3 regions of the Pseudobacillus sp. 179-B 2D1 NHS genome follow, and region 3 is predicted to be linked to each of the others. Evidence: a T-box and tRNA genes for the amino acid it is inferred to sense, from the RefSeq annotation. Region 3 holds a T-box; the other regions hold tRNA genes.
What was found. The T-box of region 3 lies ahead of argS (arginine--tRNA ligase). A T-box ahead of a tRNA ligase gene usually reads a tRNA of that ligase, here a tRNA-Arg.

Region 1 (4,785 bases), on a different contig from region 3:
GGATCAGTGCTAATCCAGGTTGGTGACACAAAAGTGATTTGTACAGCGAGCATTGAGGAGCGTGTGCCTCCATTCATGAGAGGGAGCGGAAAGGGCTGGATTTCCGCTGAGTATTCTATGTTGCCGAGGGCCACTGGACAACGAAACATTCGCGAATCCTCCAAAGGAAAAGTATCGGGAAGAACAATGGAAATTCAGCGCCTGATTGGTCGTGCCCTTAGAGCGATTGTAAATTTAGAAGTGATTGGCGAGCGGACCGTTTGGGTTGACTGTGATGTGATTCAAGCAGATGGCGGTACGCGGACAGCTTCTATAAGTGGAGCCTTTGTCGCTTTGACTCTCGCTTTAAATAAGTTGTATGAGGAAAAAGGATTGCCATCGTTTCCGGTTACCGACTTTCTTGCAGCGACAAGCGTGGGAATCGTCCAAGAGCATGGACCTGTGTTAGATTTAAATTACATAGAAGATAGCCAGGCGGAAGTAGACATGAACATAGTGATGACTGGCAACAATGAATTTGTGGAATTACAAGGAACAGGAGAAGAAGCGACGTTTTCTATTAATGATCTACAGCAGCTTTTGGAGCTTGCCCAGACAGGAATAACGAGCTTATTTACTATTCAATCAGCCGCTTTAGGAGAAATTGCCGGGAAAATCGGCAGTCAGGCAAAAGGAGCAGCGGAATGAAAACAGTAATTATAGCAACCAAAAACAAAGGAAAAGCAAAAGAGTTTTCAAGTTTATTTGCAGATTACGGGATGGATGTAAAAACGCTGATTGACTATCCGGCGTTAGCTGATGTGGAAGAAACAGGTGAGACTTTCGAGGAAAACGCCATCCTGAAAGCAAAAACAATATCGAATGAGACGGGACAGCTTGTTATTGCCGATGATTCGGGGTTAAGTATCGACGCACTTGAAGGCCGTCCGGGCGTATACTCCGCACGCTATGCGGGTGCCGATAAGGACGATGAAGCAAATATTCAAAAAGTGCTTGCTGAGCTTCAAGGACTGCCGATGGAAAAACGAACAGCCCGTTTTCATTGTGTATTGGCGATTGCCCGTCCAGGCAAAGAAACGGTAACGGTATCAGGAACGTGTGAGGGCAAGATCACAATGATGAAAAAAGGGGAAAATGGCTTTGGGTATGATCCGATCTTTTGGCTGGAGGACTTTGAGAGAACGATGGCAGAATTGCAGCCGGAAGAGAAAAACAGCGTCAGCCACCGTGGAGTGGCTATGAGGAAATTGGGAAGAATGCTTCCAGAACTGATTGGTGGTGAAACTGGATGAAGGCATTAGTAGTGAGTGATAGTCACGGGTGGAGCGAAATTTTGGCAGAGATAAAACAGCGCTATGAAGAAGAAGTGGATGTCTTCATTCATTGTGGAGATTCTGAGCTTAGCGCTGATGATCCTGCTATTGAAGGCTATCTTGTTGTGAGAGGCAATTGCGATGCCGAAGAAGAATTTCCATATGATGTAGTAGAGGGAGTCAAGGGCAAGAGAATATTTATTACTCATGGCCATCGTTATGATGTAAAGATGTCCCTCATGAAATTAACTTATAAGGCACAGGAATATGGAGCAGATTTAACCTTTTTCGGCCACTCTCATATATTAGGAGCAGAAAAGATTGGTGACACCCTCTTCTTAAATCCAGGGAGCATTGCGATGCCGCGCGGCCGGCGTGAGAAAACGTATGCTCTTGTAGAAACGGACAAGCAGCAGGCTGTGATCCGCTTTTTCGATGACACCCATCGGGAATTGACAGAGCTAAGTTGTACATTTTCATTTTAAAAAGTAGGTAGGTATACTTTGCTGGCTTTTCTGTATACAATAAAAGCAGTTATCAGGCGTTTATCCATGGACTTTTTTCATTGGCCGGTTCTATACTCTTGAAAGAAGCGGTCCGGAAAGCTTGATCTTCGCTAACTTTTTGGACCGAACTTCTCTTTTTCATGCAGAATAAGTTTTTTCTATACAATAAAAGAAAAAATTATCAAAAACGCATTGACAATTTTTTTATGGGTTGTTATTATAGTAAATGTCTTACATAACTAGTTCAAAATTTTTTAGAAATTGTCCCAGTAGCTCAGCTGGATAGAGCAACGGCCTTCTAAGCCGTCGGTCGGGAGTTCGAATCTCTCCTGGGACGCCATACATAAGTAAACCAACCTTCCAGGCAATTGCTTGGAAGGTTTTTATTCTGGAATTTATTTTATTATTCTTGCGTGTGTCTCTTATTTTAAGGTGAATGGAACTTTGCTCCTTCGCTCCTGGCTTTTTTTTTCGAAACAGACATGCTACACTTACAGAAATACAGAAAAAGGAATGAAAGCAGCTGCTGTTTTCATAGAGCTAAAGACAATCGGGTGACTGACTATGAAGAAAAAAAAGTGGGATAGAAAAGGAAATGTATTTATTTTTCCAGGAACAGCTCAAGCGCTTATTCAAAAAGGACGAGCGGCACTTGAGAAGAAAGACTATGATGAGGCGGCCTCCTTTTTATCGGAAGCGTTAAAATATCCGCTTGCTGAAGAGGGAGACGTAAAGACAGCCCTTTTATTAGCGCTATACGAAAGCGGCCGTTACGAAAGGGCCTTGGAATTATGCAGTGACATGCTTCATAAAGGTCTTGGGGACTATTATGATGTACTAGATATTTATGTACTCATTCTTATGCAGCAAAAACAATACAATACTATTTTCTCCACGCTGTCAGCTCTCATGGAGGAAAAGCAGCTGCCAGAAAACAAGCGAGACTATTTCGGTAGGCTGCTTGAATTGAGCCAAAAGATGATGGATTCTCCTGAAACAAAGTGGGAAATGTTATTTACTGGCGAAGAAAGCTTACGTGAACAAACGTTGAAATTAATGGAGCTTGCCCATGTAAATATTCATCCATATTATAATGAGCTAAAAGCAATGCTCGAGAAAGAGGATGCCCATCCTTTTCTGCAAACGCTCGTTCTCAATGTGTTAAAAGAGCATGGGATTGAAAAGATGGTCACGGTGAAGAAACTCTGTTTTGTGGGAACGGTTATTCCAGCGCAATTGGTAGATGCCTTTGAGAAGGATTATTTTAAACAAGTGGTTTCTTTTCTTGAGGAAGAGCTGGCCGATAAGGACCCTGTTCAACTGGAGCAGGCGAAAGAAATGGTAAAACGCCATTTTTTTCTTCTATATCCGTTTGAACCGGAAGAAATTTCTCCTGCGGGATGGGCAAAAGCATCGCTCTATCAGCTACGCTCATATTATGAAGGCGCAGGGGTGGTAAAGGAAAATGAGCAGGAAGAGGATGTGCAGCTGAGCCTTAATTTTATAAGAAAACTAGATGAAATTTCTTCACCGATCATGTAGGCTTTTGGTTGAAAGAGAAAAAACGTATGGTATAATGTAAAGGTCATAATGTGTCCTTTTTGTGTAAGAGAAATATACATAGGGCGGCCGAACAACTTATAATGTTCATGATGATCAATTTATAGATTTTTGGAGGGAACTTTATGTCTGCTAAATGGGAAAAGCAAGAAGGGAACCAAGGGGTTCTAACAGTAGAAGTAGATGCGGAAACAGTAAACAACGGTTTAGATGCCGCATTTAAAAAAGTAGTAAAGAATATTAACGTACCTGGTTTCCGTAAAGGAAAAATGCCACGTGCTTTGTTTGAAAAGCGCTTCGGTGTAGAGTCTCTTTATCAAGATGCACTGGATATTATTCTTCCAGAAGCATACGGGAAAGCAGTTGAAGAAGCAGGAATCGATCCTGTTGACCGTCCTGAGATTGACATTGAGCAAATGGAAAAAGGCAAAGAGCTAATTTTCAAAGCGACTGTTACAGTAAAGCCTGAAGTAAAGCTTGGCGAATATAAAGGGCTTGAAGCAGAACAGTTAAGCACAGAAGTAACAGATGAAGACGTTCAGGAAGAACTGACTGCTCTGCAAAAGCGTCATGCTGAACTTGTTGTAAAAGAAGATGGCAAAGTAGAAGATGGCGACACTGTTGTCCTTGACTTTGAAGGTTCTGTTAATGGAGAAGTGTTTGAAGGCGGTACAGCAGAAAACTATTCTTTAGTAATCGGCTCTGGCACGTTTATTCCTGGGTTTGAAGAGCAGTTGATCGGCGTAGCTTCTGGTGAAGAGAAAGAGGTAGAAGTTACTTTCCCTGAAGAGTACCATGCAGAAGAGCTTGCAGGCAAACCAGCTGTATTCAAGGTGAAAATTCACGAAATCAAAGCACAAGAGCTTCCTGAACTGAATGATGAATTTGCAAAAGAAACAGATGAAGATGTGGAAACACTTGATGAATTGAAAGCGAAAATCCGCACTCGCCTTGAAGAGCAAAAGAAAACAGCTGCAGAACAAACACTTCGTGATACGCTTGTAGAAAAAGCAGCTGCGAATGCTGAAATCGATGTACCAGAAGTGATGGTTGAAAATGAAATCGACCGCATGCTTCAAGAGTTCACACAAAATCTTTCAATGCAAGGAATGAACCTTGACCTGTATTATCAATTCTCTGGTCAAAGTGAAGCAGACCTTCGCGGACAAATGAAAGAGAATGCAGAAACACGCGTACGCACAAGCTTGACGCTTGAAGCGATTGCAGATGCAGAAAACTTAGAAGCAACGGAAGAAGATACAGAAAAAGAATTAAGCAAAATGGCAGAGCAATTTAATTTGTCCGTAGAAGATATCAAAAAAGCATTGGGCAACTTAGATGGCATGCAGGCTGACTTGAAAATTCGCAAAGCAATCGAATTTCTTGTGGAAAACAGCAAAACTAGT
Region 2 (4,785 bases), on a different contig from region 3:
GCCTATAATAGTATTACTCAAGGTTATCCAGATGGAACATTTAGACCGCATACGTCAGTTACAAGAGCACAGTTTAGTGTTTTTATAGTAAAGGCTATGCAAGCTTCAAGCGACACTGAAAAGATAAAAGAAGGAAGTATCGCTTTAAATAAAAACAACGTTTCTATTTTAGAAGGTTCTGAAGAGAGATTAATCATTAAGCGTGTGGATTATCCCGATAAAGAAATTTCTGCGGATAAGAATCAAATAAAATGGTTTTCAGAAAACGCAGCTGTTGCCACTGTTGACTCGAATGGTAATATCAGGGGAGTTTCTCCCGGAACAACTAAAATTGGAGTTATAGTAGATGGAATTAAAATTTTTTGTACCGTTCAAGTAAAGCCAATTCAAGTAAGTGGAATTGATATCCCCTCCAAAATTATTATAACAGAAGGACAGGAACAAGAGATAATTGCGAAGGTAGTGCCTGAAAAAGCTCATGATTATAAAATTATTTGGCTTTCTTCAGACAACAATATTGTTTCTGTTGATGCTAACGGAAAAATCAAAGCACTAAAAAAAGGTACTGCAAAAATTAAGGCAACAATTAGTGGTTCCAATACAATTTATTCAGAGGCAGAAGTAACTGTTCAAGAGAAGGTTTTAACTTTAGAAGAAGTTACCAATGCTGATCAAGCTATCTATGAGAAATATTTAAATCAGAATTATAATTCATTACCAACTCCAATGGGAGATTGGAACCCAACACTCTCTGTCCGTAAAGCAGATAAGAATGTTTATATTGAAATAAAATGGAACAGTTTGAAAGTGTCTCCATATGATTTAGAATATAGTAGACCACAAGAAGAAATACAAAAATTTGGAAAAGTACTATCAAATGCTGATAGAATTGAAACAAAGAGGTTGTTGAGAGAGTATATGAAAAAAATAGCATCGGATACAATCTCTTCGTATCCGGGATACTATGTTAGCGGTAAGTTTTATACAAGTGGATATAGGTATCCATATATAAAAGAAGGATTTTGGTCAATTTCATTTTTGACTTGGAATAACTTTAATGGAAATAGTTTAACCTCTAATTTAGTATGGGATACGAAACATGACGATTATGATTTTTTACTAGATCAAAAAATTTCAAAGATTGGGTACATTAATCCTCTGGATAACAAAATTTATTATGGTACAAGTTTTACCGATAAGCCTATTCAAATAAAAGTTGGTGAAACGCTTCAACTACAATTAGCATTTTTACCTGAACAAGACTATAGAAACATGACGTATAAAGAACTTGGATTTGATATTAGCCCTTTACTAGGGGGGCAATATTTTGATGTCAATTCTTCCGGTTTAATAACGGGTAAAGCAAAAGGAAAAGGATCTATTTTCATTTATAGTTCGAGGTACAATAATATCACTCCGAGTATTAAAGTGGAAGTTACAGAGTAAATTATTAGTAGAAGATGAACGAACTATATTAGACTAGCCTGCGAAATGTCCATTCCAAATAAGACACGTCTAAATGGCGTGTTTTTTCTTATATTGTCATATTGGTCACGATGTAGTTTTTAACAATTTAAGTTAAGATAGAGACTAGAAAGAGAGTAAAACGGTTGAAGAACAGCGAGGTGGGGTTAGTGAACGGTTTTAACTTTTTTAGAGAGAATCCAATGACAAAGTTTGTTAGGGAACAACAAGCGTGGAAAAGACAGCTTATAGGTTTGGCTCGCTCTCCTTTTAAAGAGGTATTTGAAGAACATAGAAAAATGAGAGAGAATTCATTTAAACCCTTTTTTGAAGTAAATAAGGTAGCTGAAGCTTTAAGAAGATGGTCTGAAGGTATAGAAGATACAAAGGAAGACATGATAACTTTTAAAAAGGCAATGGTAGACTTAGGCTATCCTCCAAATGATTGGATTGATATAAGAAAGCTCAGACAGATTGCTCAAGATTATAGTGAGAATGGAAAAGAGCATGTAGCAGAATATATTGATGAGTTTATGGTAAAGTTTTATGATGAGAAAATGCTTGAGACAATAAGGGCTAATTGGAATGAAAAATCCTATCTTAAGAATCGATTACCTTTATTAAGAAATGCAATTATGGCTCATAAGTTAGGAATGTACGATCTCGTGGTTCCAGCAGTATTATCTCAACTAGAAGGGCTAATAATTGATTCCTTTGAAATTAAAGGATTTGTCAATGAAGACATACAATTAATTTTACTTGAACATCTATTATTGAAGAATAAAGAAATTACTCATAGTTTTGATTATGATGATGCAATTTATGAATATTATTCAACTAATATTTTAGTAAGCTTTAAGCACGGAAGTTTTATCAAGTCGGATGTGAGTAGGCATGCTATTTTACATGGTGGATATACAAACTTTGGCAAAGAAACATCCTCATTAAAAGTGCTTTTATTAATTGATTATCTAATTGATGCAATAGAAGATTTGAGAGAGAAAACTATTAAATTAGCAAAAGAAGAGGTACGTATTTATAGAAAACTTAGATATCAACGTCAAAATAGAAGGAAGAGAAATAGATAAAGAGACTAACCAAAGCCTAAGTACGGTAATTCGTATTTAGGCTTTTTTTGTTCAGGCTATAGAAAAAGTTTCTAAGTGAAATAGTTTTATTTGTAATTAATTTGTATCTAAGGAAACCATTTCAGCTATTCGTCTAAGTTTTAATCCTTTATCCTAATTAAGGAGCTTGATTAGGAGGAAGTAATAATGGAGCAATTAATCAAAAATAAAGACAATACAGGCGATGATTTACAGAAAGAAATACATATTAATAGAAGAATAAAGAAAAAACAAAAAGCACCGGACTTCTACGTAACACACAAATACAAAGAGGACACCGATAAGACACTAGAAGACTTACTATATAGTAAAGAATTTGTTGAAACTCTTTACAAGATGGTAATGAAATATACTGACTAAACACATAATCAGATAACACTCCAATAGTTAAAGAAGAACTTATTAAGATATAAATGATTGAAAGGTGAGACATCATGACGAAAACTGATAATGATTCAAAGACAAAGGTGAGACAATCTACAAAGATCATTTATCATCCAGAAATTCTTGAAGAATTTAAAAAGAAATTAATAGAGCATTTTCCTGAGAAAATTCTTCAAGAATGGGCAAAACAGATTAACAAGTATTATTAATTTGGAAGTCCTGTGAGTATTTCTTTTCGATTTAGGAATTATTCGATTCACTAACTCTGGGCAATTGAGTAAAATTTAGTAGATTGCAAGCTAGCTACGTGTTAAAATAGAGGGAGAAAAATGGGATACTGTTAGAAGATAGTTGTGAGACAAAATTCCAAAAATATGACCGAGTAAATTAAATAAACCGTTATATATCAACCATATACACACGCCTTTAGCTCAGCAGGATAGAGCAGCAGCCTCCTAAGCTGCAGGTCAGAGGTTCAAATCCTCTAAGGCGCGTAAAACAGAAGGGAAAACCCCTTCTGTTTTTTTTTGCTCTTTAACTTTCTATTTGACATCCCTCTTAATGGAAATGTCGAAAATGCCGGATGAGCAATACAGCAATCTCCAGCAGCAGGTTAAAGTCATCGGGCTGGATGAGAGATGGAAAGAAGCCAGAGATATATACAGCTGTGTGAACCTGATGTTCGACGATATGGCGTTCTTTATGGTACAAAACAATTTGACCGAAGAAGACGTGCTAGAAGAGGAAATAAAATTGACTTTCCGGATTATGTTATCAAGTTGTTTGAAGGCTATTTAGGCTAGTTACACGGTAGACTCCCGAAGCAGTTCTAAAAAGGGATCTTAAGAGGAAAAGAGCCGCTCACTGCTCAAAATGACGAATCTATTTCTAGAGGCGATTTGATAATTGAATGACGATCAAAAAAGTTAAAATAGGAGTTCTCCAAACAACATCTTTAATCAAGAATACAAGCACAACACCTATATAATCATTCAACGTATAGAGAAAGTGCTGTACGTTTTCATTGATTGTTTTACGAGATCCATTTTCTTGATTTTAACAAAATTTACAATGTGCAAAATTCAAATTAAATATTAAAAATACTTCTCAACAAGCATTAGTTACTAGATATACCCATATCTAACAAGTGCGGATTCTCTGTATAAAAAACTTCGTATTAAATTGATAAGAATTTCAAGAGATTTTGATAAGATTTTAAAGTTTTATTTTCTAAATATTCTATATAATCTAAATAAATCAGAGATAAAGGGGGAAAAAAGATGCAGAGAAAAGGAAATTTGGCATTCGTTTTATTAAGCGCTTTTCTACTGTTTATATTTGCAGGCTGTTCCGGAAAAAAAGATGCCGGCTCAGAAAATGGTGGAAAAGATAGCGAGAATGGCGGAACGGTCACAATCGGGATTGCACAGGACGCCGTTGCCATTGATCCGGCCTTTTCCTACGATTTTGCGACAGGACCAGTCGTTAACTCCATCACAGAAGGATTGCTTAAATTCGATAAAAACGGCGAGCTTCTTCCTAACCTTGCAAAGGAATGGGAGAATCCTGATGAGAAGACATACATTTATCATATCCGCGATGACGTGACCTTCTCAGATGGAAGTCCGATGACAATGGAAGATGTTATGTTTTCAATGGAAAGAATTAAAGATCCTGCAACCGCTTCCTATGTAGGCTGGATGTATGAAAATGTAGAGAAGATTGAACAAGATGGGGATTGGACAATTAAAGTCACATTATCAGAGCCTGATGCTTTGTGGCAATATGTACCTGCAACAACTGCTGGACA
Region 3 (4,785 bases):
TCGTAATATGTATCCCATGTATCTGTATGGGAATCAAAGTGGATTAAAGCAACCGGTCCATGTATTTTGGCTGCAGCGCGAAGGTTAGCCAGCGTCACAGAATGGTCTCCTCCTAAACCAATAGGAATGATTCCTTGCTTCATTAAATCGACCATCGCATTTTCGATCAGTTCATAGCTGCGATGGATATTATGAGGGATAACGGGCACATCTCCTATATCAATGGCATTGCAATCATCGAACGGATATACCTCATGAATCGGATGATAAGGAAAAAGTGTCATTGAGGCCTGGCGAATAGCTTGAGGTGCAAAGCGCGCTCCAACGCGAAAAGAAGCAGCTGTATCAAAGGGCATTCCTAAGATCGCCAGCTTTGCATTTTCATTTGAGGAAGGCAAACGCATAAACGTGCCAGTCGTACAAAATTCAGGCTTTACATCAGGTGAAAGTGGATATTTCATTTTTGTCAGCTCCTATTGTTATAAAATGTTACTAACTACCGGTAGTTAGTTTTACTATAAAACCAGTTTGAGGAAAAGTCAAACTATTTTAAACTTTTTAAAATAGTTTTCTGTGTGGACCCCACTATTTTAGAACGGAAAACATATTGATTCGTTTTCCGCTCTGTCCACAACTTTTATTTTGAGATAAATAGAGTTTTTTTACATTTCATCCGGCGCTTCAATACCAAGCAATGACAGCCCCGTCTTTAGAACTTGAGTGACAGCCAAAACGAAAGCAAGGCGAGATTCCTTCTGTTCATCCTCCTGGAGCACTTTCACTTCTGCGTAGTATTTGTTAAAAGCTTGCGCCAGATCAATAATATGCTTGGCAACTCGTGAAGGATCAAAGGTCACTACTGCTTTTTCAATCACTTCTGGAAATGCCATCAGCAGGCCGACCACTTCCCACTCTTTTTCACCGGACAATCGAATAGACGTTTCTTTCTCAGCATTCCAGCCAGCCTTTCGCAGAATAGAACAAGCCCTTGCATGCGTGTATTGCACATATGGCCCCGTCTCTCCCTCAAATCGCAAAATATCCTCCAATGAAAAGTCAATGTCGTTCATTCGATAATTTTTCAAATCGTTAAAAATAATGGCACCCACACCAACTTGTCTCGCTACTTCTTCTTTATTCGACAGGTTGGGATTCTTCAGTTCGACATTCTTTTTGGCAAGGGCAATAGACTCCTGCAGCACTTCTTCAAGCAAAACCACCTGTCCTTTTCTCGTCGACATCTTCTTGCCGTCTTTACGCATCATACCAAACGGCACATGGACCAGGTCGTCCGCCCAGTCAAAGCCCAATTTTTCCAATACAGCTTTTAGTTGTTTAAAGTGCAGGCTCTGTTCTCCACCCACCACATAAAGGGCCTTTTCAAAATCGTACGTCTCTTTGCGGTAAAGAGCGGCTGCCAGATCCCTTGTGGCATACAAGGTCGCTCCGTCCGACTTTTTAATCAGGCAAGGAGGGAGATTCTCTTCTTCCAGCGACACGACTTGAGCTTGCTCTGACTCCATAAGCAACCCTTTCTCCTCTAGTAAATGGACGACCCGGTCCATTTTGTCATTGTAAAATGCCTCTCCTGCGTATGAATCAAAATCAATGCCCAGCAGTTCATAAATCCGTGAAAAGTCCTTTAGCGATTCGTCTTTAAACCACTTCCACAGCCTAGCTGCTTCCTCGTCGCCGTCTTCGAGCCTCTTAAACCATTCACGCCCTTCCGCTTCCAACTGGACGTTCGTTTCTGCTTCCTCATGAAACTTTACATACAAAGAGAGCAGTTCCTTAATCGGGTTTGCTCTTACTTTAGCTTCATCTCCCCAATTTTTGTAAGCCGTAATCAGCTTGCCAAATTGCGTGCCCCAATCACCGAGGTGATTAATTTTCACAGGCTTGTAACCGCACTCGGCTAATAAGAGGGCAAGGGAATGGCCGATCACCGTTGAACGAAGATGCCCCATGGAGAATGGCTTGGCGATATTAGGTGAAGACATGTCAATGGCAATAGTTTTTCCTTTTCCACTGTTTGATGCGCCAAAATGATTTTTTTTCGCTAATACCTCTTCCAGCACTTGAGCAGTTACTTTTTGTTTGTTCAGAAACACATTAAGATATCCCCCAGCCGCCTCTACTTTCTCAAAAAGCGGAGAATTTACTTTTCGGCTCATCTCTTCGGCAATCAACTGTGGCGACTTCCGCTCAATTTTCGCCAGGGAAAAGCATGGAAAGGCTAGATCCCCACGTTCCAAATGCTTTGGCTTTTCAATTAATGGCTGCAAGTGATCCTTCGCCATTCTTCCCTCTAATGCCTCATACAGAGCTTGTGCAAATTCGTTACTATACATCATCATTCTCTCCTTATGATAAAAATAAAGAAACTCCCGTCTCTTCATGAAGAGACGGGAGTTTCTTTCCCGCGGTACCACTCTTTTTGTTCCATAACGGAACCGGCTCATCTTTGGTAACGGAAATACCCGGCTTGCCCTATCACCATCTTTTCAGACAAGCGTCTCAGAAGTGCGGTTCGTCATTTGATTTCGACCAGGCTTTCACTATCCCTGATTCGCTAAGTCCCTCATAATGATTACTCTCTTCCTCATCGACTTTTATATTTATAAATTCAATTTTTATCCCTTATATTTTTTACACTTTTGCAAGATTTGTGCCAAATTCTAAAACTCGTCAAATGAATAAAAAGTCCTTCATCATCTAATTTTCCTATTCACTTCATAATAATTTATGCAAAAATGAATAGAATTAACAAAAAATAATGTATTAAATAAACCTAATAATAGTTTAAAATATATTTTTAAAAGCTCGCCTTTTCCTTAATTAATTTAAATTTATTCTCGTCCTTCTCTTAGAGTTGGCACAAAAATTGTAAGAATGTTTGGAGATTTCAAATTTATGCTACAAAAGGAGGATGCACCTTGAATGAAAACATTCGTCTAAAGAAATCCTTAAAGTTATGGCAAGTGGTCATGATTGGGCTGGCCTACATGGCCCCTATGGTTGTATTTGATACATTCGGGATTGTGTCAGACATTACTGGCGGCCACGTGCCTGCCGCTTACTTTATCGCTTTGGCGGGGATGCTGTTCACAGCAGCCAGCTATGGAAAGCTTGTCAAAGTCTTCCCCTCAGCCGGTTCAGCCTACACGTACACTCAAAAAGCCATTAATCCTCATCTCGGATTTTTAGTCGGCTGGTCTTCGCTGCTTGATTATTTATTTTTACCAATGGTCAATGCTTTACTGACTAAACTTTATTTGAATGCTTTATTTCCGGCCGTGCCTTCATGGGTATGGGTCGTCGGTTTTGTCGGGCTTGTCACGCTAATAAACGTGCGAGGCATCAACATTCTTGCCAATTTTAATACACTCTTTGTTTTAATACAGATTGCCATTATGGTTGTATTTGTATTTCTTGTTATCAGAGGGCTTAGCAATGGTGAAGGAACCGGTCAACTGTTAACATCTCAGCCTTTCTTTGGTGATAGCATGGAAATAGGGCCTCTCATTGCCGGAGCAACTATTCTCTGTTTTTCTTTTTTAGGGTTCGATGCGGTTACCACCTTATCGGAAGAAACGCCTGATGCAGTGAAAACGATTCCAAAAGCGATTTTCTTCACGGCGCTTTGGGGCGGCATTATTTTCATTCTTACTTCTTACTTTATTCAGGTGTTTTTCCCTGACAATTCCAGATTTAACGATCCGGAAGCCGCTCTTCCTGAAATCGCTTTATATGTGGGAGGCGCTTTGTTCCAATCCATCTTTCTTGGCATTACCTTCGTCAATACACTCGCATCCGGACTCGCCTCTACAGCGAGTGTGTCAAGGTTGCTGTATGTTATGGGAAGAGACAATGTTTTTCCGAAAAAATGGTTTGCTTATCTTCACCCAAAATGGCGTACGCCGATGTTTAATATTATTATTGCAGCAATAGTTTCTTTATCAGCGATCTTTCTTGATCTTGTGACAGCTACCTCGCTCATCAATTTTGGCGCCTTGATCGCTTTCACATTCGTTAACTTATCTGTCATTAGCTACTTTGTTATTCAGAAGAAACAGCATAAAACAGTGAAAGGATTTGTTAATTATTTGGTTATGCCCTTAATTGGAGCTGCGATTGTTGGTGTGCTATGGGTGAACTTGGACATCCACTCTCTAACATTAGGAATCATCTGGGCACTCATCGGCTTTTCCTACTTGCTGTATATGACGAAAGGCTTCCGAAAACAACCACCACAGTTTGCTGGTGAACAAAATGAGATTTTAGCAGAATCCATTGCTCCAAGAGCAGGAAACGACAAGTAAAATAATATTTCAAAATAAGGATCTGTTCCTGACGAGTGTTTATTGGTGATCCGGTCAACGATATAAAAACCAATATTAATAAAAAAAGGGCTGACCTGAAAAACGGTAAAAACCGGCTTTCGGGTCAGCCCTTTTTGCATTACAAACCAAAATAAGATACAGCAATTGTTAAAGCAAAAAACAAAATCGCTAACACAACCGTTACACGGTGCAAGACTAAATCAATCCCCCGTGCTTTCTGTTTACCAAAAAGCTGTTCCGCTCCGCCGGAAATCGCCCCGGACAACCCGGCACTTTTTCCAGATTGCAGCAGCACAACAGCAATTAACGCAATCGATACAATCACAAGCAGAGTTACTAACAAAGTGTGTAGCATGTTTCTACCTCCATGAACGAGCATACGAATACACCAAGTTTAACACAAAAAAACAAAAATGTGAATAAAATAACAAGAGGCCAGCTT

Region 1: it encodes a tRNA-Arg, which carries the amino acid that the T-box ahead of argS (arginine--tRNA ligase) is inferred to sense. The anticodon was not compared.
Region 2: it encodes a tRNA-Arg, which carries the amino acid that the T-box ahead of argS (arginine--tRNA ligase) is inferred to sense. The anticodon was not compared.

What each region holds. Positions count from the first base shown of each region.
Region 1 is NZ_JBIQDP010000019.1:61,354-66,138, reverse strand. Features, by position in the region: gene rph (ribonuclease PH) at 1-687, shown strand, start outside; gene ACH0BF_RS17665 (XTP/dITP diphosphatase) at 684-1,292, shown strand; gene ACH0BF_RS17660 (metallophosphoesterase family protein) at 1,289-1,798, shown strand; tRNA gene ACH0BF_RS17655 (tRNA-Arg) at 2,083-2,159, shown strand; gene ACH0BF_RS17650 (tetratricopeptide repeat protein) at 2,384-3,361, shown strand; gene tig (trigger factor) at 3,505-4,785, shown strand, end outside.
Region 2 is NZ_JBIQDP010000001.1:399,643-404,427, reverse strand. Features, by position in the region: gene ACH0BF_RS02090 (S-layer homology domain-containing protein) at 1-1,446, shown strand, start outside; gene ACH0BF_RS02085 (hypothetical protein) at 1,635-2,552, shown strand; gene ACH0BF_RS02080 (hypothetical protein) at 2,739-2,951, shown strand; gene ACH0BF_RS02075 (hypothetical protein) at 3,026-3,184, shown strand; tRNA gene ACH0BF_RS02070 (tRNA-Arg) at 3,397-3,469, shown strand; gene ACH0BF_RS02065 (hypothetical protein) at 3,552-3,773, shown strand; gene ACH0BF_RS02060 (ABC transporter substrate-binding protein) at 4,256-4,785, shown strand, end outside.
Region 3 is NZ_JBIQDP010000010.1:77,493-82,277, forward strand. Features, by position in the region: gene speB (agmatinase) at 1-461, opposite strand, end outside; gene argS (arginine--tRNA ligase) at 663-2,354, opposite strand; T-box leader at 2,399-2,615, opposite strand; gene ACH0BF_RS11895 (APC family permease) at 2,937-4,322, shown strand; gene secG (preprotein translocase subunit SecG) at 4,462-4,698, opposite strand.